One region of the Microlunatus elymi genome, then DNA from elsewhere that is predicted to be linked to it. Evidence: predicted binding sites of a transcription regulator. Region 1 holds the regulator's gene; the other holds the start of a gene.
What was found. The regulator HrcA, encoded in region 1, represses chaperone genes, less so after heat shock. The targets are predictions, from matches to a motif close to TTGGCACTCGNNNNNNNCGAGTGCCAA.
Positions count from the first base shown of each region.

Region 2: a site for HrcA is predicted at 3,012-3,038, ahead of groL (chaperonin GroEL). Genes of this name have one in related genera too.

Region 1 is NZ_CP041692.1:2,186,410-2,196,103, reverse strand. Features, by position in the region: gene FOE78_RS09860 (PhoH family protein) at 1-579, opposite strand, end outside; gene FOE78_RS09855 (DUF5709 domain-containing protein) at 908-1,327, opposite strand; gene FOE78_RS09850 (nitroreductase/quinone reductase family protein) at 1,358-1,882, opposite strand; gene FOE78_RS09845 (phosphodiester glycosidase family protein) at 2,107-3,222, opposite strand; gene tgt (tRNA guanosine(34) transglycosylase Tgt) at 3,428-4,675, opposite strand; gene FOE78_RS09835 (16S rRNA (uracil(1498)-N(3))-methyltransferase) at 4,672-5,400, opposite strand; gene dnaJ (molecular chaperone DnaJ) at 5,474-6,655, opposite strand; gene hrcA (heat-inducible transcriptional repressor HrcA) at 6,706-7,758, opposite strand; gene FOE78_RS09820 (MBL fold metallo-hydrolase) at 7,879-8,838, shown strand; gene FOE78_RS09815 (DUF3097 domain-containing protein) at 8,981-9,694, shown strand, end outside.
Region 2 is NZ_CP041692.1:4,692,599-4,713,885, forward strand. Features, by position in the region: gene FOE78_RS21420 (class I SAM-dependent methyltransferase) at 120-923, shown strand; gene groL (chaperonin GroEL) at 1,211-2,839, opposite strand; gene FOE78_RS21430 (ATP-binding protein) at 3,465-4,292, opposite strand; gene istA (IS21 family transposase) at 4,289-5,983, opposite strand; gene FOE78_RS21440 (TetR/AcrR family transcriptional regulator) at 6,785-7,384, opposite strand; gene FOE78_RS21445 (MFS transporter) at 7,616-9,076, shown strand; gene FOE78_RS21450 (MDR family MFS transporter) at 9,143-10,591, shown strand; gene FOE78_RS21455 (TIGR03086 family metal-binding protein) at 10,615-11,211, opposite strand; gene FOE78_RS21460 (helix-turn-helix transcriptional regulator) at 11,324-12,289, shown strand; gene FOE78_RS21465 (HAD-IIA family hydrolase) at 12,286-13,107, opposite strand; gene FOE78_RS21470 (FAD-binding oxidoreductase) at 13,187-14,569, shown strand; gene FOE78_RS21475 (hypothetical protein) at 14,580-15,341, opposite strand; gene FOE78_RS21480 (ribbon-helix-helix domain-containing protein) at 15,338-15,508, opposite strand; gene FOE78_RS21485 (kynureninase) at 15,546-16,769, opposite strand; gene FOE78_RS21490 (hypothetical protein) at 16,822-17,811, opposite strand; gene FOE78_RS21495 (RecQ family ATP-dependent DNA helicase) at 17,900-19,960, opposite strand; gene FOE78_RS21500 (MFS transporter) at 20,013-21,209, opposite strand.

The DNA.
Region 1 (9,694 bases):
CAGCAGCCGCGGGATGGACTCCGGATCGACCATGTCGTGCAGCGCGTCGTACAGCGGCCGCAGGTAGGGATCGATCTTGTCGCTCAGGGTTCCCGGCAGGTAGCCCAGATGCTCGCCGGCCTCGACCGCCGGCCGAGTCAGGATGATCCGGTTGACGTCCTTGTTCTGCAGCGCCTGGACGGCCTTGGCGACGGCGAGGTAGGTCTTGCCGGTGCCGGCCGGGCCGATGCCGAAGACCACGGTGTGCTTGTCGATCGCGTCCACGTAGCGCTTCTGGTTCAGCGTCTTGGGCCGGATCGTCTTGCCGCGGCTGGACAGGATGTTGTGCGTCAGCACATCCGACGGCCGGGCGTCCTCGCGATCGGCGATCATGCCGACCAGTCGTTCGACGCCGTCGGCTGTCATGCCCTGCCCGGTCCTGACGATGGTGACGATCTCGCCGAGTACGTCGGCTCCCATCGCGGTCGCGGACGGATCGCCGCTGAGGGTGATCTCATTGCCGCGTACGTGGATGTCGGCAGCCAGGTCGCGTTCCAGGATGCGCAGGAATGCGTCTCCCGGCCCGAGCACGCTGACCATGTTGATCGATGTCGGGATCGTGACCTTCCGCGCGTCGCGTCCTTGATCCGACTCCTCGCCCGCGCCAACGGGGGCGGCGCCGGCCAACTGGGTCGCATCTGTTGTCGTCGCGGCGGCCGATCGCTGTGTGCTACTCAGAACTTCCTCGCATCCGGTCCGGGAATGATGCTTGGAGTCTAGTGATGCAGCAGTCACCAGCCCAAGCCATTACGCGGCCGGCGGACGATGATTTCTGTCTACGCGTTGCCCGGATTCGACCGGAAACGCCCCGACCCGGCCGACGCGTAGACAAATCTCATCGCCACTCCCCGACCGGCTCCAGGAGCGATCAGCGGTCGTCGTCGACGACGTGGACGGCCGCCTCTTCAGCGCTGGCGGCGGCGCCGTCGATGCCGACATCGGTCCCGTACAGCTCGGACTCGTCGTCTTCGCCGGAGCCGCCGTTGGGATCGACCAGGCGACCGGCGCGTTGGCTACCCACCTCACCGTCGTCGAGGAAATCGTCGTACTCGGCGTCCTCGTCCTCCTCGGTGTCGTCGGCTTGTTCCTCCGACAGCCGCTGGTCCAGCGTTTCGTGGTCGCCGTGACGTTCGAGCACGGACCAGCGCTCGGGCGTGGTCAGGCCCTCGTCCAGCACGTCGTCGACGCCGCGGTCCTCCAACGAGTCGTCGGGCTGGATCTGGTCCAGCTGTTCCGACGCGTCGGGCACCTCGTCGTATTCATTCGGGTCGAGGTTGCGATCACTCATGGGCGTCAGCCTGCCATGGGTCGGTCACGATCACGACGCCCGGTCTGGATTGCGATCGAGCCTGATCTCGATCACCTTCCGGCCGGCTGCGATCACTCGGTCGAGTTCGGCATCGCTGACTGTGCCGTTGACGATGCGTACGTCGCCGGGATAGGCCAGCTGCGGGACCGCGTCCAGGATCTGGCGCAGCCGGCGAGCGGCCTCGGCCGGGTCGGCGATCACCTCGGCGTGGCCCACGTACGCCTTGAGCCGGATCAGCAGCCGCACCTGGGCGCCGTTGCGCAGGTTGCGCCACCAGCGAGAACCGGTGGTGATGTAGACCCGATCGCCGTCGCGGAAGTACGCGATCGGCGTGTGATAGACCTTCCCGGTCTTGTGCCCGGTGAACTCCAGCGAGGCCCAGCGGCTGCTCAGCAGCGGATGCAGCGGAGTGTGCAGCACGACCATGAAGAAGGCCTTGACCACTGTCGGCACCACGCTGTTCATCAGCTTGCTCCGCCTCCCTGGCAGATGTTGATATCCGGCGCTCTTAGCGACCAGATCCGGTTCGTCCATGTCGATCACCGTACGAGCGGCGCGTCGGTTGTCCGCGGCCCTCCCCCAGCTGTTTACCCCCGGATCCAGGTTTACCCACGTGTCACCGGGCACACCCGAAGGCCGGAGCGACACGCGGACCGGTAAGAACGTCGGTCTGGATGGTATGAACACCCCGATTTCCTGGGTTTGATGCCATCCCGTCCTACGTTTTTCGCACTTTCCGCAGGCACCATCGACCCGGCTCAGCTCACCTTCGGGCCGGGAAGGGTGAGGTAGAAGAAGTCCCGCTGGTCGGGTTTCAGGAATCGGTCGGGCGAGCGATGCATCGTCGGCAACAGCTTGGTCGGCCGATTGATCCCGCGCGGATCGGGTTTCCAGGCAGTGAAGAAGGTGATCGAGGGATGGATGTCGAGTTCCATCGCGGTGATCGCGTGGACCTTCTGGAACGCGAGTGCGAGTCCGGTGAGGTTCATGTTGGTGCCGGCGATGAAGATCGCGTCGCCCGCGGCGTCGACACCGAGTCCGGTGCGAGCGGTGTACTGGAGTTGGTTGTGCGCGCTACCCCACAAGTCGCCATTGTCTCGGCTCAGGCCGGCGACCGGCTGCCCGTGATCCACGATCAGGTGCAGATTCTGCCGGGCCGCGGCGATGTCCGGCAGACGTGCGCCGCTGCTCCAGCGTCGCACCTGCAGCTGACCGCTCTCGGTGATCACCGCGGTGGCCAACCCGTTGATCATGGGCGGATCCGCACGGTCGCCGATCATGAAGCCGCCGCGCGCATCGCGGAAACGCCAACCACCGTTGAAGATCGCCACCAGACTCGGCACCTGCCGCGCGGGCACCGACGCCGAGCCGGGCCAATGCCCAACCCCAGGTTCGATCGTGCCGGCGACCAGATGAGCGGTAGTGCGACCGCGGGGAAATTCGGCGACCGCCGCCAGCATGCCGGGATAGCGCGGCTGGGGCCGGAAGTACGTCGTCCACATCGCCGGCTTGCCCGAAGCGGACAACCGTCCCAAACGCCAGCGACCCTCGGCGGGCAACGGATGCAGCGCCGGCGACACCGGCACGATGCCGGGCGGAGGCCCGAGTCGGCAGGCCGACCGTCCGGCGCAGTCGGGCCGATCGGTTCTCGGTGCGACCGGAAGCTCCGACGGTGTCGGCGGCACGTCGGCGGCATGATGACGGCTGTAGAACCAGTTCTCGATCGCATCGACGATCGGGCCGCCGCCGTGATCACGAACCCAATCGACCGTGCGTACGGTCAACGGGGCGGCTCCCGGTTCCGTCAGCGCCCGGCCCAGCGAGGCGACCGGAAAGAGCAACAGCACGACCAGGACGATCGCGCCGATCCGCACCGCGCGCGACCGACGCCGTACTGCAGCACCGTGACGAGCGGATCGAGCCGACACGAGTCCTCCGCCTCCAGCGATCTCCTGGCTACCGAACCACCAAGCTACGACAAAGTATGTAGTAGTTCACGTCCCCGGCGGACGGACTCTCAGGACGGTCACATCGCGGTCGAACCGCCCGCCAACGGACGTGTCGATCGCCGGCAGCGGGTCAGCCGTAATAGCGGCCGAGGAACTCGATCTTGAAGTCGGCGAAGTAGCCGCCCGCGATGGCACCGCGGATGTCGTCGACCAACCGCACGATGAAGCGTTCGTTGTGGATGGTGGCCAGCGTGTTGGCCAGCATCTCGTGCGCCTTGAACAGGTGATGCAGGTAGGCCCGGGTGTAGTGGGTGCAGGTGTAGCAGTCGCAGTCCTCGTCGACGGGTGCGAAGTTGCGCCGGTTCGCCGCGGTGTTGACGTTGAATCGGCCGTCACGGCTGTAGAGAGCGGCGTTGCGGGCCACTCTCGCGGGCGAGACGCAGTCGAAGGTGTCGGCGCCGTTCTCAACGGCAGCAAAGAAGTCGTCGGGTTCGGAGATGCCGAGCAGATGCCGGGGAGCTTCGGCGGGCAGTTCGGAGCAGACCCAGCCGACGATGGTGCCGAGGTTCTCCTTCTCCAGCGCACCGCCGATCCCGTAGCCGTCGAACGGGCGTTGTTGATCATCGGCCGATCGCAGCGCGACAAGATCACGGGTCGCCTTCCGGCGGAGGTCCTCGTAGTGCGCACCCTGGACCACGCCGAAGAGCGCCTGGTACGGACGGTGGCTGCGTTCGGCGGTCAGCCGGACGTGCTCGTCCAGGCAGCGCTGCGCCCACGCCAGCGTCCGGTCCAGCGACAACTCCTGATACTCCCGCGGGTCGGACAGCGTCGTCAGTTCGTCGAAGCAGAACATCACGTCGGCGCCGAGCTGGTGCTGGATCCGCATCGAGATCTCCGGGGTGAAGCGATGCTTGGAACCGTCGATGTGCGAAGTGAAGGTGACGCCGTCGTCGTCGATCTTGACCAGCTTGCCGGACTTGCCCGACGACGAGAACACCTCCTGCGGCCGGTCGGTCGAGCCGGGCAGGTTCATCGAGATCACCTTCTTGTGCCCGCTGCCGAGGCTCATCACCTGGAAGCCGCCGCTGTCGGTGTAGGTCGGACCCGGCCAGTTCATGAAGACTCCGAGCCCGCCCGCCTCGTCGACGATGTCCGATCCCGGCTGCAGAAACAGGTGGTACGCGTTGGCCAGCAGCGCCTGCGCGCCCAACTCTGCCATCGACTCCGGCAGCACCGCCTTGATGGTGGCCTTGGTGCCGACCGGGGTGAAGGCGGGGGTGGAGATGTCACCGTGCGGGGTGTGAATCACGCCGGTCCGCCCCTGACTGTCGGGCAGCTCGGCCTGCGGGGTGAAGGAAAACGGCACGGTCTCGGTCACCGCAAGAGGATGCCAGAGATCGCCACCGCAGCCGCGGTCGAGGTGCGCAGCACCCCGTCGCTGATCAGCACCGGCCGTCCGCCGGCCACAACGAAACTGTCCAACTCGTCCGGAGCGATGCCACCCTCCGGGCCGACGATGATCATGATCCTGCCGACATCCGGCAGCTCCACCTCGGCGAACTTGATCTTCGCCTCCTCGTGCAGGATCAGCGTCAGGTCATGATCGTCGATCATGGTCGCCAGTTGCTTGGTCGACGCGATCGCGGTCACCTGCGGCACCCGCAGCCGGCGGGACTGCTTCGTCGCCTCGCGAACCGTACTTTCCCACTTGGCTTGGGATTTCTGCGCTCGCTCCCCTTGCCAGCGGACGATCGATCGGGACGCCTGCCAGGGGATGATCTTGGTCGCACCGAGCTCGGTGATCATCTCCAGCGCGATGTCGGAACGATCGCCCTTGGCCAGTGCCTGGGCCACGGTGATCTTGATCGGTGGCTCGTCGGCGATCATGGTCTGCTCGACCCGTACGGTGATGCCGGATTTGGTCGCTTCCGTCACCGGACCGCGTACGCCACGGCCGGCACCGTCACTGATCACCACCGACTCACCCGGCCCGATCCGCCGTACCGTCGCGGCGTGACGTCCCTCGGCTCCGTCCAGCCGCACCGACGACCCGACCACCGGTAACGGGTCGTCCAACTCCCCCAGAAACACCGGATCGGTCACCACGCCTCACTCTCTCTCCCGAGTTGTCAGAAGGTAGTTGGGTTATAGCCCAACTACGCGCTGACAAGTCGGCTTACTGGTTGGCGAAGGCGTCGCGGAGGCGGGAGAAGACGCCGCGACCGTGCTTCTGCACCGCGCCCTCGGGGCGGGTCTCCTCGCGCACCTCGGCCAGCTTGCGCAGCAACTCACGCTGTTCGTCGTCCAGCTTGGTCGGCGTCTGCACCAGCAGCGTGACGCCGAGATCGCCGCGGGAGTTCGACCGCAGTTTGGGTACGCCGGCGTCGTCGACGGTGAGCCGGGTCCCGGACTGGGTGCCGGCCGGCACGGTCAGCCGGACCGTCGTCTTGTCCGGATCCGCATCCGGCAGGTCGGCCTCCAGGGTGGGCAGGTCCAGCTCGGTGCCCAGCGCGGCCGCCGTCATCGGCAGCTTGACCACCATCTCCAGGTTGTCGCCGTCCCGCTTGAACAGCTCGTGCGGGTTGACGTGCACCTCGACGTACAGGTCACCGGCCGGGCCGCCGCCGGGGCCGACCTCGCCGTGGCTGGCCAGGTGGATCCGATTGCCGGTGGACACGCCGGCCGGCACCTTGACCGTGATGGTCCGGGTCGAGCGGACCCGGCCGTCGCCGGAGCACTCCACGCAGGGATCGGGGATCACCGAGCCGTAGCCGCCGCAGGTCGGGCAGGCCTGGGTGGTGCGGATGTCGCCGATGAAGGACCGTTGGATGTGGGTCACCTCGCCCTGCCCGCGGCAGGTCGCGCAGGTCACCGGCTCGGCCCCGGTCTCCGATCCCTTGCCGTTGCAGCGGGGGCAGAGCACAGCGGTGTCGACGGTGATCGGCTTGGTCACCCCGAACGCCGCCTCGGCCAGTTCCAGGCTCATCCGGACCAGCGCGTTCTGGCCGCGACGCACCCGGGGACGGGGTCCGCGCGCGGTCTGCTGACCGAACATCGCATCGACCAGGTTGGTGAAGTCGAACCCGCCTGCGGTGCCGAAGCCGCCGCCGCCGTTGAACCCGAAGCCGCCCATCCCGCCGTTGCCGAACGGGTCGCCGCCGCGGTCGTACAGCTCCCGCTTCTGCGGATCGGACAGCACCTCGTAGGCCTGGCTGACTTCCTTGAACTTGGTCGCCGCGTCCGGGTCGTCGGACACGTCCGGGTGCATCTCCCGGGCCTTGCGCCGGTACGCCTTCTTGATCTCGTCGGCGCCGGCGTCGGTCGAGACACCGAGGATCTGGTAGTAGTCAGAGCTCATGAGTGCGTGAACGTTTCCTTGTCGTGGTGTTTCATGACGTGCTGGCCGGGTCAGCTCTGGGTGAGGAATCGGCCGACGTAGCGGGCCACGGCGCGAACCGAGGCCATCGTCGAGGGATAGTCCATCCGCGTCGGTCCGACGATACCCAGCGTTGCCCAGCTGTCGGCCTGACTGCCGTACGCGGTGGAGACGACCGAGGTCGTCTGCAGCCTCTCGTACGGATTCTCCTGACCGATCCGCACCGTGACGATATCGGGATCGGTCACCTCGCCGAGCAGTTTGAGCAGGACCACCTGTTCCTCCAGCGCCTCCAGCACCGGCTTGACGGTGGTCTCGAACTCGTCGGTCAGCCGGGTCAGGTTCTGCACCCCGCCGACCACCACCCGGCTGCTCCGGTCGCTGCCCAGCATCTCCAGCAGCGTCGCCACCGACAGTCGCGCGGTCGCACTGGAGGCGACCGCCTGAGCGGTCGGCGAGACCACGCCGTCGGCCAACTCGGCGTCGGCGAGCACCCCGCTGAGGGTCCGCACCGCCTCGCCGGTGGTCTGCCCCACGACGGCCTCGTTGAGCAACGTACGCAGCAGCGCGAGCTCCTCCTCGTCGACCTCGGCCACCTCGACCAGCCGCTGCTCCACCCGGCCGGTCGAGCTGATCATCACCAGCATCAGCCGCTGGGTGGACAGCGACACCACCTCGACATGCCGGACGGTCGCGTGCGAGAGGGTCGGATACTGCACGATCGCGACCTGCTGGGTGACCTGGGCCAGCAACCGTACGGTGCGGCTCAGCACGTCGTCGAGGTCGAGGGCGCCGGACAGGAACGTCTGGATCGCCCGCCGTTCGGCGGTCGACAGCGGTTTGACCGAGCCGAGCCGGTCGACGAACAGCCGATACCCCTTGTCGGTCGGGATCCGGCCGGCGCTGGTGTGCGGCTGGGTGATGTAGCCCTCTTCCTCCAGCACCGCCATGTCGTTGCGTACGGTGGCGGGCGAGACCCCGAGATCGTGCCGATCGACCAGGGCTTTGGAGCCGACCGGCTCCTGACTGGAAACGTAGTCGGTGACGATCGCCCGGAGGACTTCGAGCTTGCGATCGTCAAGCATGGCCCTCCCCTGGCTCTCGATTGTCGTCGGCCTTCCGTTCCTGCCCCGTTGCCGTCTTACCCCGATGCGATGCCGGGTCTCGATTGGCACTCCCGGTTCGCGAGTGCCAGTCTAATCGGTATGGGTGAAAACGCCGAGAACGCCGCCGCGGATCCGACCGGCGACAGCGGGCGGGTCGGATGGCGACTCGGGGACTGGCAGCAGGTCGCCCACGGGGTCTACCGGTTGGTGGCGGAGCCGGCCTCGGTGAACATCGGCCTGGTGGTCGGCAGTGAGGGTGCGTTGCTGGTCGACACCGGCTCGAGCCCGGCGCAGGGCGCCGAGTTGCGGGGAGCGGTCAGCCGGGTCACCGACCTGCCGCTGGTCGCCGTGGTGGTCACCCATGACCATTTCGACCACTCCTTCGGCCTGGCCGGCCTGGCCGGAGTGCCGAGCATCGGGCACGAGTCGTTGTCGCAGACCCTGCTCACCGAGCAGGGGCCGACCGAGGGCGTCGCGGCGGGCGCCCGCAGTCTGGGCTTCGATCCGGGCGAACTGGTTCTCCCGGAGACGTTGATCGCGGTTGCGGACGTGGTCGGACTGGGCGGAAGCCGGGTGGCGGAGATCGCTCACCTCGGCGACGGGCACTCACGGGGTGATCTGGTGATCACGGTCACCGATCCGGGCGCGGACGGTTTCGGCGGGGTGATCTTCGCCGGGGACCTGATCGAATCCGCACCGGCCGAGTCGCCGGCGCCCTGGTACGGATCGGATTCCTCGCCCGATCAGTGGTCCTGGACGGTGGATCGGCTGCGCGGGCTGGCCGGTTCGCAGACGATCATCGTGCCCGGCCACGGTGACCCGGTCGGGGTCGACTTCGTGATCGAACAACGGGACGCGATCGACGCCGTACGGATGGAGCTCGAACGCCTGGCCGCGGCCGGGGTGTCCGAATCCGACGCGTTGGGCCAGGGCGACTGGCCCTTCCCCGCCGACCACGTCGCCGCCGGCATCGCACCCGGGTACGCGGAGATCCGCGCGGCCGCTGAGCGGCAGTCCGGCGCCGGCGGGCGGCCGACGCTGCCGCTGGCAGGAACCTGATCAGCGAGGTTTTCGTATACGCGTCGGCCCGATCGGGCCGTTTCGGGCGGCTGCGGGCGAACGCGTATACAGAAGTCATCGCTCCTGGCGAACGGCCGTGTCGGCAACGGGTCCGGCGCGAGAAACTTCGTAGAGTGCGGCCGTGACGCGATATTCCGGCGACGTGCTGGCTGCCGGCTGGCAGAAGTCCCACCTGACCAAGAGCGAGGACTGCGTGCTCGAGGCGGGGATGGTGCTCGAGGAGGCCGCCTCAGGATTCTGCGGCGCGGTGGTGCGCTGGGAGAACGGGATCGTGGTGCTGGAGGATCGGCATCTGAAACGACGCAGCTTCCCGATCGGCCCCGGCTTCCTGTTGGAGGGCAAACCGGTCGCGTTGAAGATCCCGCCGCGCGTGCCGTCCCGGCTGGCCGGGCCGAGCGGAGCCGGCGTGTGCGCGCCGCCGCCAGGCAGGACCGCGTCCGGGTCGGTCGCGGGCTCGGCCGAGCGGGCGAAGGTGGCACTGCCCAGCCGGATCTACGTCGAGGGCCGGCACGACGCCGAGCTGGTGGAGAAGGTCTGGGGAGATGATCTTCGCCACGAGGGCGTCGTGGTGGAATACCTCGGCGGCGTGGATGATCTTCCGGCGATCGTGGCCGACTTCGCACCGGCCAAGGGGCGCCGGCTCGGAGTGCTCGTTGATCATCTGGTGGCCGGCAGCAAGGAGTCGCGGATCGTTGATCACGTCGCCGCCGGTTCGTACGGCGACTACGTGTTCGTCACCGGACATCCGTACATCGACATCTGGCAGGCGGTGAAGCCGGCGCGACTCGGGCTGAAGCAGTGGCCGCAGATCCCTCGTTCGATCGAATGGAAGAAG
Region 2 (21,287 bases), 2.5 Mb from region 1:
TGCTGGTGTCACGGGCCCCGGCCGGGACCCTTGACTGCATCATGGACGCCACCGGTCGGGTGCCGCAACAGCACGCCGAGTGAACCGGTGCTGCGCGACGGTCTGCGATGATCGGCAGGGTGAGTGGCGAACGCGATCTTCGCGGCACCTTCGATCAAGCCGCCGACAGCTATCAGAACGCCCGGCCTGCGTATCCGGATCGGCTGTATGACGACCTTGTTGATCTTGCCGGGCTGGCACCCGACGCGACGCTGCTGGAGGTCGGTCCGGGTCCGGGCAAGGCGACATTGCCGTTGGCCCGACGCGGTTTCAAGATCATCGCCCTCGAACCGGGACCGAACCTGGCCGCACAGGCCCGCCGAAACCTTGCCGGCCTCGGAAACGTCGAGGTGATCACCACGACCTTCGAGGACTGGCGGCCGCCGGCGACCGCGGCCTTCGATCTCGTCTATTCGGCGACTGCCTGGCACTGGGTGGATCCGAAGATCGGCTGGCCGAAGGCTGCCTCATTGCTCAAGCCGGACGGGCAGCTTGCGATCTTCGGCGCAGGCCACGCCTTTCCCGACGGCTACGACCCGATCTTCGACGACTTCCAGCAGCTCTACCGCGAGATCGGCGAGGACGATGTTGATCAATGGCCCCCGACACCGCCGCGCGAGGACTCCGGTCTGCCCGAGGGCGACTACGAGGGTTCGGACTACTTCACCGCCGAATCGGCACGACGCTACGTCTGGGCACAGCAATACACGGTCGACAGCTACATCGCCTTGCTGAACACGTTCTCCGGCCACATCGCGATGGAGCAGGCCAAACGTGATCAGCTCTACACCGGCATCCGCCGGCTGATCAGCGCGCGGCCGGACGGACTGATCACTCGGCACTGGGCCTCCACCCTGACCCTCTACCGGCGCCTGCCGACTTAGCGTTGACGTAGCCCACGCCGTCGAACACCTCGACCGGGACCCCGTACCGGGTGCTTCCTGGTGTTTGCGATCCGTCGTGACCAGCGGGCACCGGAGTCCCACGGCCCGGGATCAGGGCCGGAATCGGCGGATTATCGACCAGCACGCTGACGGTCGCCGACGCGCCCACGACGATCATGAAGCCGCGCGCGTCTTGCGAATCTCTGCGACGGTGTCTGCAGACGCCGAAGGGCGGCCCCATTGCGGGACCGCCCAACGTAGGTTGTGTTGCTGGGTTGAGCGCGGACTCAGAAGTCCATGCCGCCCATGCCACCCATGCCACCGTCGCCGGCCGGGGCGGCCGGAGCCTTCTCCGGCTTGTCGGCGATGACGGCCTCGGTGGTGAGGAAGAGGCCGGCGATCGAGGCGGCGTTCTGCAGCGCGGAACGGGTCACCTTGACCGGGTCGTTGATGCCGGCGCCGAGCATGTCGACGTACTCACCGGTGGCAGCGTTCAGACCCTGACCGGCGGGCAGCGAAGCAACCTTCTCCACCACAACGCCACCCTCGAGGCCGGCGTTGAAGGCGATCTGCTTCAGCGGTGCGGCGGCTGCCGACAGCACGATCTGCGCACCGACGGCCTCCTCACCCTCCAGCTTGACGTCGGCCAGCTTGGCGGCCTGCAGCAGCGCCACGCCACCGCCGGGGACGATGCCCTCCTCGACCGCAGCCTTGGCGTTGCGGACGGCGTCCTCGATCCGGTGCTTGCGCTCCTTCAGCTCGACCTCGGTGGCCGCGCCGACCTTGATCACCGCAACGCCGCCGGCCAGCTTGGCCAGCCGCTCCTGCAGCTTCTCCCGGTCGTAGTCGGAGTCGCTGTTCTCGATCTCGGCGCGGATCTGCTGGACCCGTCCGGCGATCGCGTCGGAGTCACCGGCGCCCTCGATGATGGTGGTCTCGTCCTTGGTGACGACGACCTGGCGGGCCTGGCCCAGCAGATCGACCTCGACCTGGTCGAGCTTGAGGCCGACCTCCTCGCTGATCACCTGGCCACCGGTGAGGATGGCGATGTCGGCGAGCATCGCCTTGCGGCGATCGCCGAAGCCCGGAGCCTTGACAGCGACGGACTTGAAGACGCCACGGACCTTGTTCACGATCAGGCCGGCCAGCGCCTCGCCCTCAACGTCCTCGGCGATGACGACCAGCGGCTTGCCGGACTGGATGACCTTCTCCAGCACCGGGAGCAGGTCCTTCAGGCTGGAGATCTTGGAGTTGGCGATCAGGATGTACGGATCGTCGATCACCGTCTCCTGACGCTCGGCGTCGGTGACGAAGTAGCCGGAGATGTAGCCCTTGTCGAACCGCATGCCCTCGGTGAGCTCGAGCTCCAGGCCGAAGGTGTTGGACTCGTCGACGGTGATGACACCTTCCTTGCCGACCTTGTCCATGGCCTCGGCGATGATCTCGCCGACCTGCGGGTCACCGGCGGAGATCGACGCGGTGGCGGCGATCTGCTCGCGGGTCTCGACCTCGGTGGCCAGCCCGATCAGCTGCTCGTTGATCGCGGCGACGGCCTTGTCGATGCCCCGCTTGAGGTCCATCGGGTTGGCGCCGGCGGCAACGTTGCGCAGGCCCTCGCGGACCAGCGCCTGGGCGAGCACGGTGGCGGTGGTGGTGCCGTCACCCGCGACATCGTCGGTCTTCTTGGCGACTTCCTTGACGAGCTCGGCGCCGATCTTCTCGTACGGCTCCTCCAGCTCGATCTCCTTGGCGATCGACACACCATCGTTGGTGATGGTGGGCGCGCCCCACTTCTTCTCGAGCACGACGTTGCGGCCCTTCGGGCCAAGGGTGACCTTGACCGCGTCGGCGAGGGTGTTCATCCCCCGCTCGAGGCCGCGCCGCGCCTCGGTGTCGAATTCAATGAGTTTGGGCATGTTGCTCCGCGAGTCCTCCCGCGTCAGGCGACCGGGGCCGCCGTCTTGACTGTCATGGATGTCTTCTTCGTCCCCAGAGCGGTGCCCGCGACGGACGGCCGGGCCGTTGCGGACCCGACCTCACCGGACTTGGGTGGGTGGCACTCTCACCTGGAGAGTGCTAGCTCAATGTTTAGCACTCGACGGGTACGAGTGCAAACGGTTGGGCCAACCTTTCGACCCGATCGGGCCGGCCGCTCCGGGTTCGGCGGGCACGATCCGAACTCAACCTCCAGCCCGAACGCGCCAGTCCGCCAGGCTCCCCAAACCCCGGCGACACACGACGTCCGCGGCACCGTCGGCACACGCCCGGCCAGCACCGTCGACACACGCCCGGCCAGCACCGTCGACACAGGCCGACCCGGCGCGGTCACATCGCCACGGACTCCTGCGGCCAACGCGCCGTCCGGCCCCAAAGTCGCGTCCCCTAGCCTCGTCGTACGCGGTTGACTTCGGGGACGAACTGGATTCAAGGAGGTGTCGCCTGCCAGGAGGAAGGGACCACCGGTTTGCCATGAGGATGGGACCGGGTTCGTCCCCGGTGGTCGACCGTGGGACCGATGATTGCTGATGGGTGGGGTTCTGGTCAATCCTGCTGGTCGGACTCGGCTGGTTTGCCGGGTCGGGGCCGTTGTCGTTGGCGGTAGGACTCGCCTTCGACGACGAGTTCGTAGGCGGCTGATTGGAACCGGTCCATCGCGGATTGGGCGAGCAGCGGGTCGGCCATCATGGTCAGGATTTCGGGTGGCTCGCGGTTGCTGGTGATGATCATGGAGCCTTTGCGGTGTCGTTCGACGATGAGTTCGTAGAAGTCGCTGGTTTCGGTGGTTTCGAGGCGGTGCAGGGCGAGGTCGTCCATGATCAACAAGTCGACGCGGTGGAGTTTACGCATCTCGTCGTCGTAACTGCCGTCGAGCCGGGCGCCGCGGAGTCGTTTGAACAGTTTGTCGGCGCGTTCGGCGTGCACGCTGTGGTGACGTCTGACGGCGATGTGGCCGAGTGCGTTGGCCAGGAACGTCTTCCCGACGCCGACGGGTCCCATGATCAGAACGTTGTAGGCATCGGCCAGGAACCTCAGTGAGGTGAGTTCCTGCCATAGGTCCTGATCGAAGCTGGCCGGCGTGGTGTCGTCCCAGGCCTGGAGCTGCATCTGCGGGTCGAGGTGGGCTGCTTTGGCGCGGCGTTGGGCGGATTGGCGGTCGCGGCGGGTGACTTCGTCGGAGAAGATCATTTCCAGGAAGTCGTGGTGCGGCATCCGGTTCGACCGTGCCAACGCGAGCCGGTCGGGCAGGGTGTCGAGGAGTTGACCGAGTTTCAACCTGCGCATCAACGACTTCAACTCCGGGGTGACCTCGATCGGCTTGACCGCAGGCTCGGCATCCGGTCGACGACTCGCGCGCTGGCTCGTGCTCATGGCAACCTCCGGACCGTCTCCGACGACGAGTCGGAGCCTGTTGTTGATCTTGAAAGTGTTGGTCTCGACGTTGATCTTGATGTTGACGTTGATCGCCGGATGGCGAAGTCGCCGGTGTCTCGGACGAACCGGGACGGCGCTGACACCGATCTCGCTGGACCCGGTGTCGCCGAGTCCGCTGTTGCTGGCAGCAGCGCGGGCTGGGCCTGGATGGCTTGGGTGGTGGCGCGGGTGAGCATGCGGTCGATCAGGCCGATGTCGATGACTTCGGCTTCCAACGCCCGCCGGCAGGCGTCATCGACCGCTTCCGGGCCGTGGCGTTTGACCAGGCCGAGGAGCCGGTAGACCTGCCGCATCTTGGTCCACGGCAACGGATGCTCCAACACCTGCGCGGCATAGACACCGATGTGGTCGCCGTGGATCGCGGCTTTGCGTTGCAGGGCGTCGATATCACGCATCGCATAGACCGACTGATGCGCCGGCAGATCAGCCGGATCGGTCTGCCGACGACCAGGTCCCACCCTCGGGTGGACCTTGATCAACTCGGCCCGCCAATACAGCTTCACCGTCGCCGCATCGGCGCGGGCGGTGATCCGTTGCCCGATCAGATCGCCCGGGACGCTATAGAGGGCCTTGGCGACCTGGACGTGCCGGTCCGGGGCCACCTTCGGCCGGGTCCAGGACGGCACGTCGAACGGCGTCACAGGGCGGGCCAGCAGCTTCGGCTGCTCGTCGGCGGTGAACACCTCGGCCGGATGGAGCCGGGTCGTGCCATGGACCCGCATCCCGGCGGTCTCAGCACACCACCGCTCGGCCCGAGCCCGGCAATCGTCCAGGCCGTTGAAGGACTCGCCGGCGAAGAAGTTCGAGCGCGCATACTGCACGCACCGCTCGACCCTCGGTTTGTCCTGCGGGCTGCGGACCCGGGCCGGGTCGATCACGAACCCGCGGGACTCGGCATACTCCCGGAACGATTCGTTCAACCGCGGATCGGTCGCGTCCGCGCGGTCGACGATGGCCTTCATGTTGTCCGGAATCACCACCGCGAACACGCCGTCGAAGAACTCCCACGCCGCCTCGAACCCGGCAATCACCTCCTGCAATGTTTCACCGAAGGTCGGATAGACGAACATGTGCCGCGAATAGACCGCGGTGAAGATCAACCCCTTCGTCACCCGACGACGAACCTGACCGGAACCATGATCAACTTCGATCATCCCGAGTCGTCCGAAGTCGACCTGCAACTCTGCACCCGGCTCACAATCAGCGACTCGAACCGTGGCCCGCCGACGACCGAAGTCCAACTCACTGGTCGCATACCGATTCAGGGTCCGATACGACACCACCACACCCCGACGACCCAACAAGATGTTGATCTTGGTCAACGTCAGGCCCTGATCCAACCAGGCCTTGAGTTGATCATGATGAACAGCGATCGTCTCCCACGCCTCACCCTTGCCGTTGGGACGCTTGCTACGAACTCCACCGACCACCGCGGTGATCAACTCACTGGTCAGCTGGGACGCGTCCCCGTCACGGTCCAGGCCGTGGGACTGCGCCATCTCCACATACCGGCGGACCGTCTTCCGATCGGTGCCCGACAACCGGGCCACCTCCCGCAGACCGGTACCCGCCAGCCACAATCGCAAGATCTCTCGGATCTCGACCACCGAAACCTCCCGGAAGCTCATAGGGCCAATAGATCGGCCGAACAACCGAGACCCCGGCAGGCGCGCCAACGGTGGTCCCATCACTGGCAAAACCGTCAGCCAGGTGGTCCCATCACTGGCAAACCAGTGGTCCCATCCTCATGGCAAAACCGGCTCCAAAGCGGTCCCTTCCCGCTGGCAACCGACACAAGGAGGTTCCGGCCGCCCAGAGCACCTTATGCGTGCCGAAGCTCCTGGAATACGTCGCGGACCAACACGTCCGGCGGTGACGAGCCCATCGATCCCCAACTCGCGTTGTCACGATTTCCGGCGGTCACGAGTCCGGCCTCGTCGCCGAAAGTCGCGTTGCCACGACTTCGAGCGGTCAACCCGAGCCTCCGCGCAACCACAACTCGCATGGTCACGACTTCGCGCAGCCACCAACCCCGACCGCAACCACAACTCGCGTTGTCACGACTTCGGGAGACGTGGATCCCGACTGAATCCCGGGTTGTCCCAGCGACTTCTCCTCGCACGTCCTCGGATTCCAGGAGGTTCCGGCCGCCAACAGCGCCTTATGGGTGCGCGAGCTCCTGGAATCCGTCGCGATCCGCTGCTGTCGGTGATCTCAAGATCGCCGGATCGCCGAAAGTCGCGTTGTCACGACTTCCTGCGGTCAACCCGAGCCTCCGCGCAACCACAACTCGTGTTGTCACGACTTCCCGCGGTCACCCGAGCGCCGAGCGCAACCACAACTCGTGTTGTCGCGACTTTGCGCGGCCACCCCCACGAGACGGGCTTGGAAGTCGCGGTGTACGACGGGAGCCGGACCGGGCGGGGTGGTCAGGCGGCCGGGTGGATGCCGGCTCGGATGATGCCGAGCTGGGTGTCTACGTCGACGGTGCCGGCGGGTGACTGGTCGACGAGGAAGGCGATGCCGCTGACCATCTGACAGACAGTCTTGGCCTCGACGTCGGTACGGACCAGGCCGGCAACCTTGGCTCGGTCGATCACCCGCGTACTGATGCCGGTGAGGATGCCCTTGCACTCACCCAACGCGGACTGATCGTTGTCGCCGGGCACCTCGAGCAACGCGACATGCAGGCCGCGGAAGAAGTTCTTGTAACCCATGTAGCGACGCAGCCACTCGTCCAGCGCCTGCTCGGGATCTTCCAGCGCCAGGATCCGGTCACCCTCGGTCTGCACGTCGGCGATCCAGTCCTGCAGCACCGCCAGATGGAGATCGGCGCGCGTCGGGAAGTGCCGATACAGCGTCCCGGGGCCGACGCCGGCCCGTTTGGCGATGTCGTCGAGGGAGGCGTTGGCGCCGTACTCACTGAAGGCATCGCGCGCGACCGCAACCAGCTTGTCGTAGTTGCGCTGGGCGTCGGCGCGCAGCTTTCGACCCGATTCCTGAGCCGGCGACGTTGCTGTGGCGCGCATCACACTTCCAAATCCCTTGATAACCGGAGGCTGTCTCCGTTAGTGTATCCGGAGATGGTCTCCGATTAACCGGTCTCCACTCCGGTTCTGTCGACAGCACCGAGCATAGCGGCAAATCGGAGTCCGTCTCCGAATCAGTCTGACTTCCTCGTCACATCCACGACTTTTCTCGTCACAAAAACCCGCCGACCACCGTCGTACGGGTGGATCAAACCTCCATGAAGGATCGCTGTGACTGTTCAAACCTCACCCCGACTCGACGGCGTCACCGCCTCGCCGAGCCGTTTCCGGGCCGGCATCACGCTGGCCGTCATCCTCACCGCCCAGCTGATGCTCGTGCTGGACTCCACCATCGTCAACGTCGCGCTGCCAGTGATCCGCCAGCAGTTCGGCTTCACCCCCGCCTCGCTGAGCTGGGTGCTGAACGCCTACACCCTCGCCTTCGGCGGTCTGCTGCTGCTCGGCGGCCGACTCGGCGACGTGCTCGGTTATCGCCGTACGTTCATGATCGGGTTGGTGATCTTCGTCATCAGTTCGGCACTCGGTGGTGCCGCTCAGTCCAGCGAATGGCTGATCACCGTACGGGCGACCCAGGGCATCGGCGCCGCACTGGCCGCACCGGCCGCCCTGTCGCTGCTCACCCGCTCGCACCCCGAAGGACCCGAGCGCAACCGCGCCCTCGGCCTGTTCGCCGCGGTCAGCTCCGGCGGCGCCTCGATCGGACTGATCCTCGGCGGCATCCTCACCTCGAGCGCCTCCTGGCGCTGGTCGTTGTTGATCAACGTGCCGATCGGCATCGCCGCGCTGATCATCGGCTCCCGGGTACTGCCGGACACCGAACGCCGGCGCGAACCGTTCGACCTGCCCGGCGCGCTGGCCGCCGTGGTCGGGATGACCTCGCTGGTCGCCGGTTTCGTCTGGATGCCGGAGTACGGCTGGTCGGTCCGGACCGTGGTCAGCATCGCGATCGGAGTCGCCGCGATGGCGACCTTCGGCATCATCGAACGCCGTACGACCTACCCGCTGTTCGCCCTGCGGCTGCTCCGGGATCCCAACCGGGTAACGGCTTTGCTGGCCTTCATGCTGGTCGTCGGCGGCCAGATGGGCGGCTTCTTCTTCCTGGTGCAATACCTGCAGGTGGTGCACGGCTTCAACCCGTTCACCTCGGGCCTGGCCTTCCTGCCGCTGACCGTCGGCATCTTCGTGATGTCGCGGATCGCTCCTCGGCTGATCACCCGGTTCGGGCCGATGCTGGTGGGGCTGGGCGGCATGTTGATCTTGATCAGTGCGCATCTGATGCTGAGCCGGCTCACCGCCGACAGCAGCCTGATCTGGCTGCTGGTCCCGATGACGTTGATCGGCGTCGGCGGCGGCGCGAGCTTCCTGCCGCTGAACGTACGGATCCTGTCCGGCGTACCGGCGCGCGACGCCGGTTCGGCCTCGGGCATGTTGCAGACCGCACAGCAGGCCGGCGGCGCGGCGCTCGGACTGGCCGTACTGATCGCAGCCTCCGGGCTCGGCTCGAACGGCGCCGGCGCGATCGAGGTGCCGGCGATGATCACCGGAATGCACCGGGCCTTCAGCACGGCAGCGATCTTCGTCAGCATCGGCTTCCTGATCACCACCGGAATGCTGCTGTGGCAGCGGGTCGTCGCCCGCCGGGAGGTGGCGGCGGTGGATGCCGAGGCGTGATCGGTGTGTTGACCTCGACCGGACTTCAGGTCCTACGGTGTTGCTGACACCGCCAGGAAGAGAGTCATGACCCAGTCCAGCACACCGAGCCGGGCCAGCGTCGGATTGCGATCCGAACGCGGGCCCGTGCTCGGCTCGCTGATGCTGGGTACGGCGTTGATCGCGCTGGACGCGACCATCCTCGCCACCGCCGTCCCGTCGGTCGTCAACACCCTCGGTGGTTTCTCTCAGTTCCCTTGGCTGTTCTCGATCTACGTGCTGGCGCAGGCGGTGTCCGTGCCGATCTACGGCAAGCTGTCCGATCAGATCGGCCGCAAGCCGATCATGATGTTCGGTATCGGCCTGTTCGTGGTCGGCTCAATCCTGTGTGGACTGGCCACCTCGATGCCGATGTTGATCATCTTCCGAGCCGTGCAGGGCCTCGGCGCCGGCGCGATCGGGCCGATGGCGATGACCATCATCGGCGACATCTACACCGTCGCCGAACGGGCCAAGGTGCAGGGCTACACCGCCAGCGTCTGGGGCATCTCGTCCGTGGTGGGCCCCACCCTTGGCGGTGTCTTCACCGACTTCGTCAGCTGGCGGGCGATCTTCTTGATCAACATCCCGGTCGGCATCCTGGCCGGCTGGATGCTCTACCGGCACTTCCACGAGTCCGTCAAGATCACCAAGCACAAGATCGACTTCGCCGGCGCCGGCGCGCTGACGGTCGGCGCCTCCTTGATCATTCTCGGCCTGCTCGAAGGCGGCGTGTTGTGGTCCTGGCTGTCGCTGCCGAGCGTGTTGATCTTCGTCGTCGGCGCCGCGGTGCTGGTCGCGTTCCTGATCATCGAACGTCGCGCCGCCGAGCCGGTGTTGCCGAGTTGGGCGTTCAGCCGGCGGATCTTCGACGGCGTCTACATCACCGCGATGGCGGTCGGTGTGCTGACGCTGGGGCTGAGTTCGTACGTGCCGATCTTCGTCCAGGACGTGCTCGGCAGCAGTGCGCTGATCGCCGGCTTCGCGTTGGCCGGGCAGAGCATCGGCTGGCCGTTGGCCGCCAGCCAGTCCGGGCGGATCTATCTGCGGATCGGCTTCCGCAACACCGCGTTGATCGGCGGCGCCTTCGCCCTGGTCGGTTCGCTCTCGCTGCTGCTGCTCGGACCCGGCAGCACTCCGCTGCAGGTGGGCATCAGCTGCGCGGTGGTCGGCCTCGGTCTCGGCCTGACCACCAGCCCGACCTTGGTCGCTGCCCAATCGGTGGTCGGCTGGGAACAGCGGGGCGTGATCACCGCGACCAACATGTTCGCCCGGTCGATGGGCAGCGCACTGGGCACCGCCGTCTTCGGTGCGATCGCGAACGCGACCATCGGCCGCAGCGGCGCCACCACCGGCCACGGCGCCACCGCCAGCGGAGTGCCGCGGCCGGTGCTGAACGAGGCCATCGGCAACGTGTTCGTCGCCTCGGTCGTGGTGTCGGCGATCATGATCGCCGCCATCCTGGTGATCCCGCGCAAGATCAACACCACCGACTGACGCGCGCCCGTTGCACCCGTCCGTTACGCCGCCGCCCAGGCCGAGGTGTCCCGCCCGGTCCAGTTGACGAACCGCTCGGTCGGCGTCGCCGTCGGGGCCGACTCCACCACCGGGCCGAACGGCACCCGGCCGCCGCGCACCTCGGCCGGGATCCGCCGCCGAGACACCTGCAGAGCGATCTCGGCCAGGTCCTGGTCGGCCTCGGCCGGCTGACCGGTGGCCACGGCCAGATCCCAGCCATGGGCCAGCGCCTCGCAGAGGTAGTTGCCGATCGCCTCGGCTGCGGGCACCTCGCCGAACGGAGCCCGTACGACGCCGGTCAGGTCGTTGTCCTGCCAGGCCCGCTGGGACGCCAGCGCCCGTTCTCCATAGCCGCCCGCAAGATCATCTTCGGGCAACTCACTGATGAACGGGATGCTCAGCGCGTCGCCGCCGGCGGCCATCACGGCGACCCGATCGGCGCCGGTGTAGAGATGGCCGATCAACGCCCGAACGTCGAATTCCGGGCACGGCGTCGGCCGGTCCAGCTGATCGTGGGTGACGCCGGCCATCACCCCCTGCACCCAGTCCTGGGCACGGGCCAGTTCGGTACGGAGGTCGGGGTAGGTCTGCTCGTTCATGGTGACTCCTGGGTTGGTTGATCAGGGCGATGACAACCAGGATGTATCCCGATAAGTGACATCCGATGTCGTGTATTTCTGACAGAGTTTCATTCATGTGGGGAGCGTCTCGGTGAGGGCCGACCGCCTGTTGAGCCTGGTCGCGCTGCTACGACGGCACGGCAAGCTGTCCGCGGCCGAACTGGCGCGCCGACTGGAGGTGGATCGGCGGACGATTCTGCGTGACGTCGAGGCGCTGTCGACCGCAGGCTTCCCGATCTACGCCGAACGCGGTCGAAACGGCGGTTTCGCGCTGTTGCCGGAATTCCGGCCGGACGTCGGAGGTCTGACCGCCGACGAGACCCGCGCCCTGTTCCTGGCCGGCGGGCAGCCGGCGCTGGACCGGCTCGGGCTGGCCGGCCCCTTGGCGTCGGCGCTGACCAAACTGGGGGCCGAACTGCCCGAGGACCGGCAACGCCAGTTGGCCCGCAGCGAGCAGCGGATCATCTTCGACGCGGCCGGCTGGATGGCCGGACCCGAGCCGTTGCCGGATCTGGAAACGCTGCAGCGGGCGGTGTTGACCGATCACCGGGTGCGGTTCGACTATCAGCCGATGCCGCCGGCCCGCCCCGGCGTGCGCACGGTCGACCCGTACGGGTTGTTGCAGGCGGCCGGCAGTTGGTATCTGATCGCCGCCCACCGCGGCCGACCTCGTACCTATCGGGTGTCGAGGATGCAGTCGGCCCGGCTGTTGCCCCAAGCCAGCAACCGACCTGTCGATCTTGATCTTCGTACGCTGTGGGAGCAGCTCCGCGGCCGCTACGCCGAGAAGCGTCCGGGAATCAAGATCAAATTACGTACCACACCGCAATGGGTCGACATCGTCCGCCGCAACCTGTCGATTCAACTCATCGGCGAACCGACGATCACCAAGGTCGGCCAGGAGATGATCTTGGAAGCCAAGGTCGCCGGCATCCGCGGCACCGTTGGCGTGCTGGCGGGTTTCGGCACCATGATCACGATCCTGGAGCCGCCGGAGTTGATCACCGCGATCCTCGAGGTCGCCGACCAGCTCCAAGATCAATATCGGCGTCGCTAATCGGCGCTCAACTCTTCGTCCTCCGTGGGTGTCAACTCCTTGACCAACGGAACCACGTCAGCGATCGACTCCATGATCCTGGTCGGCCGGTACGGGAAGGAGCCGACCTTGTCGCGCGGCGTGGAGCCGGTCAGCACCAGGATGGTCCGCAGCCCTGCTTCCAGGCCGGAGATCACGTCGGTGTCCATCCGATCGCCGATCATGATCGTCGTCTCGGAGTGCGCTTCGAGCCGGTTCAGGGCCGACCGCATCATCAGCGGGTTCGGCTTGCCCACGTAGTAGGGCGCCAGCCCGGTCGCTCGGGCTATCAAGGCGGCCACCGATCCGGTGGCCGGCAGCGATCCCTCGGCCGACGGGCCGGTGGCGTCAGGATTGGTGGCGATGAACTTCGCGCCGCGTTCGAGCAGCCGGATCGCCTTGGTGATGGCTTCGAACGAGTAGGTGCGCGTCTCGCCGAGCACGACGTAGTCCGGGTTGGTCTCGGTCAGGACGAAACCGGCATCGTGCAACGCCGTGGTCAGGCCGGCTTCGCCGATCACGAACGCCGTGCCGCCAGGGCTCTGCTCGGACAGGAATTGCGCGGTCGCCAACGCCGAGGTCCAGATAGCGTCCTCCGGCACCTCGATGCCGCTGATCAGCAGCCGCGCCCGCAGGTCACGCGGGGTGTAGATGGAGTTGTTGGTCAGCACCAGGAAGCGTCGGCCGTTGTCCTGCAACGCCTGGATGAAGTCGGCGGCGCCGGGCAGTGCCTCCTGTTCATGCACCAGCACGCCATCCATGTCGGTCAGCCAGCAATGTACGGGCCTGTGCTCGCTCATGTCCTCAGTCTTGGGGCTCTGTGGGCCAGCGCCAAACCCGTGCCGTAACGATCTCTCGTTGCCGGGTTACGGTTTGCCGGTGACCGACACCGCCACCCTGCTGAAGGATCTGCATCGGGACCTGCCAGCCGGTCGACTCGTCACCGACCCGCAGGTGATGGCCGGCCTGGCTCATGACGACGCCGAGTGGGCGCCGTGGGAGTTGCCGGCCGCGGTGGTCCGGGCGGAATCGGCTCGCGAGGTGCAGCTGGTGGTCGGACTGGCGATCGAGCATCGGGTGCCGGTTATCCCTCGCGGCTCCGGCACCGGACTGTCCGGCGGCGCCAACGCCGTCGCGGGCTCGATCGTGATCGACCTGTCCCGGATGAACGAGATCAAGATCATCGATCCGGTCGAGCGGCTGGCGGTGGTCGGCCCGGGCGTGATCAACGATGATCTTCGCGCGGCCTGTGCGCAGCAGGGCTTGTGGTATCCGCCGGATCCGGCGAGCTCACCCTGGTCGTCGATCGGCGGCAACGTCGCGACCAACGCGGGCGGCGTCTGTTGCGTGAAGTACGGCGTCACCGGCGACTACGTGCTGGAGCTTGAGGTCGTCAACGGACGCGGCGAACTCGTACGGCTCGGTCGACGGACCGCGAAGGGGGTCGCCGGCTACGACCTGACCTCGTTGCTGGTCGGTTCGGAGGGCACGCTCGGCATCGTCACCGAGATCTCCGTACGGTTGCGGCAGCAGCGGCCGATCGAGCACACCGTCGTCGGCTACTTCGATTCGGTCACCGACGCCGGCGTCGCCGTGACGAAGATCGCCGAAGCAGGTTTGACCCCGTCGGCGCTGGAGCTGGTCGACCGGCACTGCCTGGAAGCCGTCGACGCCTGGAAGAACATGGGCCTCTCGGCGGACGCGAACGTGATCTTGCTCGGTCGTACCGATGCGCCCGGCGAGGCGGGTGCCGCCGAGGCGTCGGCGATGATCACGGCGTTCGAGACGGGCGGCGCGACCTGGAGCGCGCAGACCGATGATCAACAAGAGGGCGATGCGCTGTTTGCGGCCCGCCGCCTCGCCTACCCCGCGCTGGAACGTCTCGGACCGGTGCTCACCGAGGACATCTGCCTGCCGCTGCGCAACGTGCCGGCGATGCTGTCCCGGATCGAGCAGATCGCTGTTGATCATGACACCAAGATCGCTAACATCGCGCATGCGGGCGACGGCAATCTGCATCCGTTGTTGATCACCCCGATCGGCGACGAACAGGCCAAGATCCGTGCCCAGCAAGCATTCTCCGACATCATCGCCGGCTGCCTGGAGCTCGGCGGCACCGTCACCGGCGAGCACGGCGTCGGGCTGCTGAAGCTGCCCGGGCTGGCCGACGAGCTGTCGCCCGCCGTGCAGCAGATGCAGGCCGACGTCAAGGCCGCGTTGGATCCCTACGGAATCCTCAACCCCGGCAAGGCAATCGTCTGATCCGGGTCGGTCAGCGAGCAGTGATCAGCAGCGGCTGGCCGTCCGGGTCGGTCACCTCGATCCCGGACTCGCCGGTGTCGACGTGCCGGGTCGCGAACCCGGCGGACCGCAGCAATTCGTCGACCGCGTCGAGGTCCTGCTCGATCTCCAGGCCGACCAGGTAGCGATCGGGTCCGCCGACGATCGGATGCAGGCAGATCACACCGGAGGATTCGCTCGCCTGCAAGCGAATCCGGTCATCCGGCCCGCCCGCCGGGTCGACCGCCGCGAAGCCCAGCTCGGCGAACGCGCTCCGGGTCGTCTCGACGTCGTCGGTGTAGCAGTGTCCGACCACGGTGACCGGCCCCGGCTTCGGATCGGACACCTGATAGCCGTACGGATCCGACTGCTGTTCGTTGATGCTGATCGTGCGCTCTCCAACCGTCATCGTCGCCTGTCGGCCGAACGCCTCGTCCCAGACGTCCACGGAAATGTTCCCGTCGGCACGCAACTGCTCGGCCAGCGCGATCAGGTCGGGGGTGATCACGATCACGTCGGTGGTCCCTGGCTCCGCGGTGGTGCCGCCGAGCTCCCCTGCCCCGTGGATGCTGATCGATCCGGCGGCGCCCTGCAGCTCGTACCAATTGCCGGCGGAGTTCGACACCCGCACGCTCAGCCCCAGCAGCGACAGGAAGTCGACCAACGCGGTGGGATCGGCGGAGAAGCGGAACGCCGACACCTCCAGGGTTTGGGTGACTCGTGCGGACCCGGTCCGGCCCTGGTTGGTGATCATGACTTCTTTCCCTTCGTCGTCGAAGCATTCAGGTAGGCCGTGAGCGCGGACTCGACCAGCGCCGACAGGCTGCTGCCGTCATCGATGGCCCGGTGCTTGACCTCGCGCACCAGGTCCTGCGGTAGATAGACGTTGAACTGCACCTTGGGTGCGCTCTGCTCGGTCATGCGAGGATGCTAGCATCCTAGCTGCCGCGCGTGAAGGTCACCTTTGCAGCAGGGCCTGAATCGCCCGAACCGCGACCGCGACCTCGGCGAAGCTGGTGGACAGTGGCGAGAGTCCGAGCCGCAGGCCATCCGGCTGGCGGTAGTCGGGCAGGATCCCGCGCCGCCACAACTGGTCCTTGATCATCCGGAAGTCGCGATGGGTGATCATGATGTGGCCGCCGCGATGATCGTGATCACGCGGTGAAGCGAGCTGCACGTCCAGCGGGGCCAGGTGCTCGTCGACAAGCCCGACAGCGAAGTCGGTCAACGCCAGCGACTTGGCCCGGATGGCGCCGATGCCGACCTCGTTGATCATGGATACCATCTGCCGCATCGGTACCATCCCGAGGATCGGCGGCCCACCGGTGAGGTAGCCGCGGATGCCGCGATGCGGCTCGTACTCGGGCCCCATCTCGAACGGCTCGGCGTGGCCCATCCATCCGTGCAGCGGCTGCCGGGTCCGGTCCTGATGTCGCGTGGCCACATACCCGAAGGCGGGCGAACCCGGTCCACCGTTCAGGTACTTGTAGCTGCACCCGACGGCGAAGTCGGCGTCCCACTCGTCCAACTGGATCGGCACCGCACCGACCGAGTGACAGCAGTCCCACAACACCAGACCGCCGGCGCCGTGGACGATCTCGGTGATCAACTTCGCCTCGGCGACGTAGCCGGAGAGGTACGACGCGTGGCTGGCCAGGAACAGTGCGGTGCGCTCGTTCACCGCATCGCGGACCTGGTCCGGAATGATGCCGAATCCGAGGTCGGACCGGATCCAGACCACCTCCAGACGGAGTTCGGAGGCGATGCCCTCGAGCAGGTAGCGATCGGTCGGGAAATTGTCCACGTCGAGCACGATCTGATCCCGCACCGGATCGGCCAGCGACAGCGCCGCGCGGGCGAGCTTGTAGATCGCCACCGAGGTCTGGTCGGCAACGTAGGTCTGTCCCGGCGCGGCACCCAGCGCGGCCGCGGCCAGCTCGTCGCCGACGACGGTCGGCCAGTCCAACCACGCCTCGTCCCAGCTGCGTATCAGCCGGGTTCCCCAATCCTGCTTGATGAAACCACTCATCACCTCCGGCAGATCCGCGGTCGGCCGACCGAGCGAGTTGCCGTCGAGGTAGGCCACCATCGAGTCGTCCTCCGGCGGCACGAAACGGCGCCGGTAGGCGGCGAGCGGATCTTGATCATCGAGCTCGGCAGCCCGGTCGGTCATCTCAGCCATGCCCCTGACGGTAGCCCTCGATCCACGTCACCGACCCCGGAGTGCCGCGAGTTCACAACGGCCAGTCGATGCCGTAGATGCCCACCCAGCCGGGCTCCGCGGCGACCATCAGGTTGTTGATCACCAGATGATGCGACCGGCCGTCGTTGGTCCGCAGCACGGCCGCGGTCAACAATCGCGCGTCCGCCGGATCGGCTCGCCGGACGACAGCCAGAAAATCGGCCAGCACCTGCAGATCATCGAAGTCCGCCTCGATCCGGCCGATTCCGTCCTGCTGGCCGATGATCGTGATCGTGCCCTCGTCCCCGAGCACGGTGGCGTCGACGTCGTCGCAGTCCCGTTCGGCTCCGGCGTCGGCGCAGTCGTAGCCGAGATCGTCGAGAATCCCGGCCGCTGCGTCGGCGCTGAGCGGCAGGATCCGTGGAGCCAGGAACCGTCCGTCGCGGTCGCCGGTGCTGTTCAGCCGCAGCGAGAATTCGTTGCCGTACTGGTCGGCGTTGGTGCTCACGGTCCCACTCCAGCCGCGGGCCGAGGTGGTGTCGACGGTCACCGGACCGTTCCGGGCAGCGGCTCGATCGACTCCGCCCAACACCTGGTGCACCGTCGCGGCGTCCATGGCGGTCGACGCGATGATCTTGACCTGTCGCCGGAACTCCACCGAGTCGCCGTTGTCGTAGGAGCCGCCGTCGAGGCTGATGCCGACGATCGCACCGTGCACCGTACGGAATCGCAGGTCGACCCAGAGATCATCGTCGTAGCGGTAACAGCCGGTGATCGCCAACCGCCGCGACGATTCGATCAGGCAGTCGTAGCCGGCGCCGGTCAGCGTGGCGGCGACGTCGGCCCGCTGTTGTTTCGGCAGCACCACGGTCGGGTCATCCGCCGGAAGTGTCGACGTCTCGGGTGCACTGAGCGCGCTCAGCTCGGCTGAGATGCGGTCGATGTTGCTGATCAGCAAGCCGATGCCGAGCAGTTCACTGGCGCGGACCAGTCCGGCGATGATGACCAACGCGATGATCGATCGCGGCCACCGAGCGCGCATGCAGTCCCCTTGATGTGAACGGCTCCTCAGACGATGGCGTACATCATCTCCGAAGAAACGCCGCCATCTGCGATCGATGCCTGATTCGTTACGGCAGCTGGTGGATCGCGAACGGCAGCACCTCACTCGCACCGGCGTCTGTGAGCAGCTTGCCGGCGACGGTCATCGTCCAGCGGGTCCGGACGGTGTCGTCGACCAGAAGCACCGGGCCGTCGAGCCGGACCCCGGACTGAAGTCCGAGACCGGCCAGGAGTTCGCGGACGCGTACACCGGAGGCTGCGTCGTCGGTCGGCGTGGGTCCGGTGATCATCAAGGCGTCGCTCAGCGGCAATCGACCGACCGTGGCCAAGTGGCCGGCGACGGAGTTGATCAAGGTCGGGAACCGTCGCGACGGCATCGGCACCACCGCGGTCGGTCGGCGCCAGTGCCGCGACCAGCGCTTCAGCACCTCGACTGCGGCATCCAGAATCTCCTGCGGGGCTTCGACATCGCGGCGCCACAGGTGATCAAGCGTGTCCTGCCAGGCCGGATCATCGGCGTACGCGATGGCCCGACCCTCGTCGAGGAAGTTGATCTTGCCCTTGACGCCGTCGATCCTGGACGGCCACAGCTTGCGCGGTTCGATCATCACGTCCAGGCCGCGGAAGAACCGCTGCGCCGACTGCACCGTCTCGGTCGCTGGGTGTGCGCCGGGTTCAGGCAGCCGGCCGGTGCAGACCGAGCACCGGCCGCACGGTGTGGGATCGGGATCGTCCAACGCCTGTTGCAGAAACTGCATCAGGCAGCCCTCGCCGTGGGCGTAACTTCGCATCAGATCGGCCTCGGCCGACCGGACCCGGCGCAGCTCGGCCCACTTGCGCTGGTCGTAGGTCCAGCCCTTGCCGGTCGACACCCAGCCTCCGGTGACCTTCTGCACCGCATCGTCCACGGCGATGATCTTGAGCAGGGTGGACAGCCGGCCGGGCCGGATGCCGGTCGCAGTGCTGATGGCGCTCTCACTCAGCGGCTCGTCGGTGATCAACTCCAGCACCCGATCGACCTGATCCGGATCGGGAATGCCGGCCGTTGCGAAGTAGTCCCAGATCCGTTCGTCGGCCTTCGACGGCACCAGCACCGCGACCGCCTCGTCGAGGGCGCGGCCGGCGCGGCCGACCTGCTGGTAGTAGGCCACAGGCGAGGCCGGCGAGCCCAGGTGAATGCAGAACGCAAGATCGGGTTTGTCGTAGCCCATGCCCAGCGCCGAGGTCGCCACCAGCGCCTTGATCTTGTTGTCGCGAAGCCTGTCCTCCAACTCGGTACGGTTCTCGGTCTGCCCGGTGTACGCGGCCACGTCGAGTCCCTGTTCGGTCAGGAACCCGGCCACTCGATCGGCTTCGGCGACCGTCAGCACGTACACGATTCCCGAACCAGGCAAGGACTTGACCGCCTCGGCAACCCAGGCGTAGCGCTCCAGCGGCGACAACTCCGGCACCACCGCCAGCCGAAGGGAGGACCGGGCCAAAGACCCGCGGAGGGTGACGGTTTCGGCGCGGTCGGCCGCGTCGGCGGAGAGCTGACGCGCCACATCAGCGGTCACCCGTTCGTTGGCAGTTGCGGTGGTGGCCAGCACCGGCGTGCCCGGCGACAGCGACAACAGGGTCCGGGTGAGGCGTTGATAGTCCGGCCGGAAGTCGAACCCCCAGTCCGAGACACAGTGCGCCTCGTCGATCACCAGCAGCCCGCAGGCCGCCAGCAGGCCGGGCAGCCGTTCGGCGAACCGCGGATTGCCCAGCCGCTCCGGAGACACCAGCAGCACGTCCAACCGATCGGCGTCCAACGCGGCGAAGATCTCGTCCCACGCCTCGAAGTTGGTCGAGTTCACCGTGGCCGCGCGGAGGCCGGCCCGTTCGGCGGCGGCGATCTGATCCCGCATCAGCGCCAGCAGTGGCGACACCACCAGCGTCGGTCCCCCGCCGGCCGCCCGGATCGCCGCCGTGGCACCCCAGTAGACGACCGACTTGCCCCAGCCGGTGGCCTGCACCAGCAGCACTCGGCTGCGGTCGTCGACCAGCGCCTCGACCGCACGCCGTTGATCTTCGCGGGGTTCGGCGCCGGGCCCGGCGGCTGCCTTGACGGTCGCGGTCAGCGTTTCAGCGGTCGTCTGCGTCATGCGAGCCATCCTGCCCCGGCCGTCGGACAACTCCCCCCTCGTCATCCACAGGTCAGGTCGAGCGGGGCGTCAGGACGGGTGCGGTACGGGGCATCCGGGCTGAGGCGGCTACCCCGACGAGGAGGAGGGTGGCGCCGACGGCGAAGGCCGCGGGATACGAGACGCGGTCGGACAGGGCGCCGGCCACCAGCGGGCCGACGATGGCGCCGATGTCGGAACACATCGAGAAAATCGCCACCGGACGTCCCGCCCTCCCGCCGGCCGCATCACCGACGGCAGCTGCGGGCGCCGTACCGAGGAAAGCGGATGCGGCGCCGTACCCGCACAGGGCCAGGCCGAGCAGCCAGATGTTCGGCGCGAACGCGACGATCATGATCATCGCGGTGGCCAGAGCGCCGCCGATGATCATCGCCGGTCGACGACCCACCGTGTCGGAGAAACGGCCGGCCGGACCGAGCATGATCGTTTGCACCACCGCGGCACAGGCGAAGGCGATCCCGGTCCAGGCCGGTTTGCCGTGCAGGACCTCGACGATCAACACCGGCACCAATGCTGAGCGGACCCCCATCGACGTCCAGCCCTGGGCGAGATTGGTCAGGCAGGCCGCCTGATATCGCTTGTCTGCAACGACTTCCCGGAACGGAACCGGCGGTTGCTCCGTGCCACCCAGCTGCTGCCCGGAGGTGTGCAACAGCAGCAACCCGACCGTGCCGGCAACGATCAAGGTGCCGGCATAGAAGACAAACGGAGCGGTCAGCGAGATCGTCGCCAGTACGCCACCGACCGCGGGCCCGGCCATCCCACCCAACAGGAATCCGCCCTGATAGATGCCGGTGGCGCGTCCGCGGCGATCAGCCGGAACCGAGGTCAACAACAACGTCATCGCCGACACGGTGAACATCGCCGAACCGATGCCACCCAGCCCCCGCAGGATCAACAACTGCGGATAGTCCTGCGCCAACGCGGTCAGTCCGCTGGACACCGCGACGATGTAGATGCCGATGCCGAGCACCAGCCGCTCGCCCAGCAGGTTGATCAACCGCGGGCAGAACGGGCTGCAGATCAGCCGCATCAGGGCGAACGCCGACACGACTGCGCCGACCTCGAAATTGCCGACCCCGAAGGACGCCGCGTAGACCGGCAGCACCGGTAGCACCACGCCGAAGCCGACCATCACGCAGAACGCGATCACGCCCAGCACGAAGACCTCGCGTGGCATGCCGACGAACCGGGAACGGGTGCTGATCACGCGCCCAGAGCGTACGCGATGGGCCCGGGAGGAGGATCTCGGCGGCTTCAGCCGCGCACACTCGGAGCCGACGCGAGT